DNA from 2 places in the Cytobacillus sp. SAFR-174 genome. Region 2 is predicted to be linked to the other one. Evidence: riboswitches for the same ligand, from Rfam matches in the RefSeq annotation. Region 2 holds a riboswitch; the other holds the start of a gene.
What was found. A riboswitch is a leader RNA that binds a small molecule or an ion and turns the genes downstream of it on or off. The one in region 2 is predicted to bind ZMP and ZTP.
Positions count from the first base shown of each region.

Region 1: another riboswitch for ZMP and ZTP. It lies ahead of ACTHRG_RS14525 (phosphoglycerate dehydrogenase); the one in region 2 lies ahead of ACTHRG_RS22405 (bifunctional 5,10-methylenetetrahydrofolate dehydrogenase/5,10-methenyltetrahydrofolate cyclohydrolase).

Region 1 covers NZ_JBQCMZ010000013.1:80,251-83,404, forward strand. Annotated here, with positions in the region: gene ACTHRG_RS14520 (sigma factor-like helix-turn-helix DNA-binding protein) at 1-245, opposite strand, end outside; gene ACTHRG_RS14525 (phosphoglycerate dehydrogenase) at 438-1,637, opposite strand; ZMP/ZTP riboswitch at 1,705-1,783, opposite strand; gene ACTHRG_RS14530 (hypothetical protein) at 2,034-2,246, shown strand; gene ACTHRG_RS14535 (GerAB/ArcD/ProY family transporter) at 2,255-3,154, opposite strand, start outside.
Region 2 covers NZ_JBQCMZ010000033.1:32,674-35,827, forward strand. Annotated here, with positions in the region: gene ACTHRG_RS22395 (nucleoside hydrolase) at 1-411, shown strand, start outside; gene ACTHRG_RS22400 (hypothetical protein) at 582-1,070, shown strand; ZMP/ZTP riboswitch at 1,640-1,722, shown strand; gene ACTHRG_RS22405 (bifunctional 5,10-methylenetetrahydrofolate dehydrogenase/5,10-methenyltetrahydrofolate cyclohydrolase) at 1,807-2,688, shown strand; gene ACTHRG_RS22410 (cold-shock protein) at 2,902-3,102, shown strand.

The DNA of each region.
Region 1 (3,154 bases), on a different contig from region 2:
CTGTTTCGAAGAGTGTCAATCCAGCAATTATAGACAATCTTCTTTAAAAGAGCCTGATTAATTTTCTCAGGCAAATAGTTTTTATAAGCGCGGACGATTGCTTCATGAGATAGATCGTCCCCATCCCAGCGGTTCTGTGCAAGAAACCGGCTATATCTCTGCAGTGAAGGATAGATATCTGCAATACAGCTTTCCTTCTGTTTTAAGGAACTCCTTGATTCAGCCTGAACTTTCCCATGCTTCATAAACCTGTTCACTCCTTTAATACATCTCTGCTTCTATAACGCAATAAGAGAACAAAAAGATACGGGGTATTAAAATTTTTATCAGTTTATTCTAAGGATAGCTGATTTTATACTGCACCTATACTATTTTTAAGATTAGTTCTGTGTGCTTTCAAAAAAAGCCCCAATCCCATCGGAATTGAGGCTGCATTTTTATATAATCCGTGACGTAACAATGCCTTCTATTTGATTAATCTGTTCAAGCAGTCCAGGGATCACATCGCCATTCACCTTATTATCAATGTCGATCATGGTGTACGCATATTCACCGCGGCTGCGGTTCACCATGTCTGCGATATTCAGCTGGTAGCTTGAAATGGCAAGTGTGATTTGGCCGACCATATTGGGAATGTTTTTATGAAAAGCAGTGACACGCCGCTTGCCAGTGTAAGGAAGAGCAGCATTTGGGAAGTTCACTGAGTTTTTGACATTGCCTGTTTCAAGGAAGTGCTTCACTTGTCTTGCTGCCATGACAGCACAGTTTTCCTCAGATTCCTTCGTTGACGCGCCAAGGTGCGGAATGGCCACTGCGTTTTTCATTTTCAGGATATTTTCATTTGGGAAGTCTGTAATATACTTACCCACTTTTCCGTTTTCAAGGGCAGCTGCCATATCTGCTTCATTCACAAGCTCCCCGCGTGAGAAATTCAGGATGTGAATACCCTTTTTCATCATGCCAAACGCATCTTCATTGAACATTTCCCTTGTATCATCGGTTAATGGAACATGTACAGTAATATAGTCAGATTCTGCAAACACCTGCTCGATGCTCATAGCACGCTGTACATTGCGGGACAGGTTCCAGGCCGTGTCAACAGAAATAAATGGATCAAAGCCAACAACATCCATATCAAGTTCAAGTGCATCATTGGCCACAAGTGCTCCAATTGCCCCCAATCCGATGACACCCAGCGTTTTCCCCTTTATTTCTTTTCCGACAAATTGCTTTTTCCCTGCTTCCACAAGCTTTGGAATCTGGTCTCCTTCATCTTTCAGCGTTTTGGTCCAGGCGATGCCTGCAAAAAGATTGCGGGATGAAGCCATCAATGAAGTAAGCACCATTTCTTTTACTGCATTTGCATTGGCACCAGGTGTATTAAAAACGACAATTCCCTGCTCAGTGCATTTATCCACCGGGATATTATTCACGCCTGCACCTGCACGTGCGATTGCTTTTAAACGATCGCCCAATTCCATAGAATGCATATTAAAGCTGCGAAGAACAATCGCATCCGGATTGCCGCTTTCATTATCGATTGTAAAATGATCCTTGTTAAACACTTCAAGACCGCTTGGCGCAATGGCATTCAGTGTTTTAATCGTCTTCACTTTGTCTAAAGTCATGGTACTCACTGGATTCTCCCCTTTTCAACTAACTTTGTCAGATTTTAAAACAGAAAGAGGCAAGGGTAGAATCCCTTACCTCTGCCCAGGCGAACGGCTTCGACACTATGTGCTCCCCCGCGGTGATCCGCGTCTCGCCAGTTACACACAGCCTTTTCGGTTTTTTAAATCTTATCAAAGTCTTCTGAAAACTTCAACCCTTTAAAGCGCTTACAAAAATAAAAATTTATTTATTTTCTGATGAATAGTAAAGTATATTTTTCTAAATTTGTACATTATGCTGCAGAACAGGTTTTTATCCCATATTCATTTCTTGATTTCCTGCCACACTTGGTTCCTTAAAAGTTTATAAAAGAAAAAACATGTTAAACCTAATACATATCCTAATACCTGTGGGTGAATCATTTGCGTGTTTTATTCATTCTCTTATCACTCTTAGCCGGTACAATCGGCCTCATTGTTTCTCTTGATTATATCCAGGGTCATTCATTATTTGAATCCTGGCAAAGCATAAAAAGTGTTCTGTCTTCCGCACAGGGAGAAGATTATTTTCTTATGGTAATTTTTATCCTTGGTTTATTCGTTATGTACTTGTTACAGGAAAAGAAGAAAAAATAACCGCTATTTTACACTTTTCCCAGTTTCCATTTACGCTGCATTGACGCCAATACTAGCAATACAGCAGGAATGGCGAATTGGAAAGCAATATGCAGGAAATAAGGCACTACTTTTAATCCTTCATCCAGATGGCTTTGATAGCTTGGTGCAATCATAATGGAAGAAAGACAAATAATCCCGCCCATAAAATAGGAGGTAAAAACATTTGGCTTCATTTTGAAAAGGTTATTCATTCCGATTACTGCACAATAGAAGAACATGCCCACTTTAATAAACCCCAGAAATACAATCAATAGGATGATAAAAGGATCCAGACGCTGAATAAATCCCCCAATTTCAATATAGCCAACAGCAGCCAATGCCGGGAAGGCCGAACGCTCAAGGAGGTCTGCACCAAGAATACAAATTAAGATTATAGTATTAATAGTTAAATAAATGCCTACATAAGCAATTGCCATACTTCCTGTTTTCAAAATCTTTGTCTTCCGGTTCATTAAAGGAAGGATCATCGTAAATAAAACCAATTCTCCATAGGGGACCGTCATATTAACCGGAAAAATCTCCCCGATGACCGGCTTCCATCCATTAGCCAAAACAGGCCGTAAATTTTCGAGGTGAATCAAGTCACTGATCACATAGAATATCAGGATTAGCAATAAAGTGACTGTCATGACGGCGAAACAGATAATCCCTGCTCTTGCAAATACCTCAAAACCTAAATGAACTGCGTATATCAATGCAAACACCATACAGATACCCAGCGTAATAATGGAGGTTTTGGCATAAGGAGAACTGATCAGCAATTCCTCAACATCACGTAAAACCCTGGACGCGATATAAATGAAATAAATAATGTACATATAGCTTATAAGGCTTCCAAGGTATTTTCCAAGTATTTTTCTCACATA
Region 2 (3,154 bases):
AAAAACATTTATATATTTCCTCTGAATGTAACAAATAAAGCGATTATCCGTCCTGAGACGATTAATTTTATCGCAAATAATACCCAGTCACCTTTTAAAGATTTAATCAAACCTGCTTATGATTATTATTACGAAGCTTACCAAAAGCTTGTTCCGGGAATTCAGGGTGCACCTCTCCATGATGTTCTTGTTTTAAGTGTTCTTACAAATCCAGATCTCGTCAAATATGTTAAACGAAGAGTGAGAATTGAACAGTTTGGAAAGGCCAAAGGAAAAAGCATAGCAGATTTTAGGCCTAAGCCGGAAGAGGAACCGCAGGAGACACTTGACAATATTGCGATGGAACTTGATATGGAACGGTTTGTCATTGATTTTATGGAGGTTTTCCTATCTCAGAAAAATCAGAAATAGCTTTTGACACATTGTGTTAAAAGCTTTTTTATTTGGGTTGAAGGGGAATGGGAAGTTCACATAGAATGTATTAACATGGAAGACCTTTGCGGTGAGTGGAAGATTCTTTCGAAATAATTAAAATGGCAAACTTGCGTCTCATTAATCAAAATCAAATGGAGGCTTTCGAATTGCTGAAAAATAAAAAGTTAAACATGACTCTTTCAATTCTCGGAATGGTCATAGCCATTGCCCTGGCATACAGTGTGCTTGTCTTTTTAAATAAGGATGATTCTAAGATGCAAAAGACCTCGGCAAATACGGAGGTAACCGCACAGGGATTAATGTACGATAATTTAGGAGACTTTATTGCTTCCAATCATACTTTTTATAATGAAACACTTGGCTGGGGCAGAGACCGTAAAGTCAACTGGTCTAAGCAAAGAGAGCAGGCTGATTTAATCGTCAACTCGCTTAAAAAAATATCAGCGGAGAATAAAAATCTTCAGACAGACCTTGGCACAATAAGAAGTCTGGCAGAAACTGTGCAGTCAGGCACCAAAGAAAAAGACGTATTAATCAAACTGCACCGGTATTTTCATGATCTGGATATAGGCTTTAATGACTATAAAGATACAACCGATTATTTTGATGTAACCGAGTACAAGGGAGAAAGCTAACCTAAGGGTGACAAGATTTTTTCTTGACAGATAACAGCATATAAGATATTATAGTGATTGAAGTATTTGAGGTATATTTTGAAGTCGTTAATTCACTTGGAATGTTCGGCATCCGAACCTTCTTTTTAGTGGAACTGCGGCTTTTTATTATGTTTTATGCTCTTTAGGATTTTGAAAGAGTAAGTATGTGTTTGTAATTAAGAATAATTTGTGTGGACAGCTTAACGCTGAATGTTCTTCTTAATCATCTTCTGTAAACCAGACACTTCTCCGTATTTTTACTTCAGTAAGTTTCTTACCATTTAATATTAAAATCTCAGAGAGCATCTAAGTCGGAAAGGATTCCGACCAACCTGATTCCCACTGGCGCGGTCTAGGAGCCGTAAGGATGGAAGAGAGGAAGGGCTTTCATTGTTTTAGGTAATAATTAATTAACTCAAATATATCACTTATAAGGACAGTATATGCTGTCCTTTTTTATTTACTTTAAAAAAACACGAACATTTTAATAAATTTCAGTTTAATTATTTGTGTTTTTGTGCTATTATCTACTCATTAGAATAGCTTTTCAAAATCGCAGTGACTGACGACAATGCGGAATCAACCGCTGGGGAGCTGCGTCTATGTATAGCCGGTCGTCTGGGCAGAGATAAGGGATACCCTTGTCTCTTTTTTTCATAACAAAATGGAAAAGCCCGCAAGCCGAATAGGTGCTTTTCCTATAGGAGGAATATGCATGGCGGAAAAAAAGATTATTCTTGATGGAATTGTTGTGGCAAAACATGTGAAAGACCAATTAAAGAATCGAATTGAAGAATTAAAGGTAAAGGGTGTTGAGCCTTGTTTAGCTACTATTTTAGTGGGAGATGATCCTTCGTCTGAAACGTATGTAAGAATGAAGGGAAATGCATGTGAAAAACTGGGGATCTTATCAAAACGTATCCATATGCCAAAGGATACAACAACAGTAGAACTGCTGGAGAAAATTGCAGAACTGAATGATGATCTTTCTGTACATGGAATCCTTCTTCAGCATCCCGTACCTGGACATATAGATGAACGCAAAGCTTTTGAAGCCATTGCAATTGAAAAAGACGTTGATGGTGTTACAAGCCTCGGATATGGTCAAACTGCTTTCGGCTATGGTGAATATCCTTCCTGTACACCTGCAGCTATTTTGGAAATTATGGATTTTTATAAATTGAATGCTGAAGGTATGCATGCTGTTGTCATCGGCAGAAGCCCAATCCTTGGCAAGCCGGTTTCTGCCCTTTTACTCAATCGAAATGCAACGGTCACAACCTGCCATTCATATACCCAAGATCTGCCCCGAATTGTAAAGCAGGCTGATATTGTAGTTGCAGCTGTAGGAAAACCTAACTTTGTTAAGGGTGAATGGATTAAAGAAGGGGCTATTGTTCTTGATGCCGGATATAATGAAGGAAATATTGGAGATGCAGAGTATGGCAGCTGTTTCGAAAAAGCGTTTGCTATTACACCTGTACCTGGTGGAGTAGGACCTGTTACGATTTCCATGCTTTTGAAACATACAGTTCTGGCTACGGAAAAGACGCTAACTAATAAGAAAATCATAAATAGTCAATTTATCCCTAATTAAAAATTGACCTCCAAAAGGATTGACTTATAGATGGGTGTCGTTTATTATTAAGTTAACGCTGTAAAGTTCGTAATATACTTTTTGGATAAGTAGACGTAGCTGCAAAGAAATGTAGGCGATCCTTCATCCTCATTTCTGGCAGCTGCGGCTTTTTTATGTTTAAGTTTATATGGTACATTATAGTGAAAAACAACTTATTGGGAGGCAACACAAATGAACACAGGTAAAGTTAAATGGTTTAATGCAGAAAAAGGTTTCGGATTCATCGAATCTTCAGAAGGTCAAGATGTATTCGTACACTTCTCCGCTATCCAAACTGAAGGTTTCAAAACTTTAGAAGAAGGTCAAGACGTTAATTTCGAAATCGTTGAAGGTAACCGTGGACCTCAAGCTGCTAACGTAACAAAAGCATAATTTTGCTTAAATGAGGTGATGCATGTCTAATCATGCATCACCTTTTTATGTT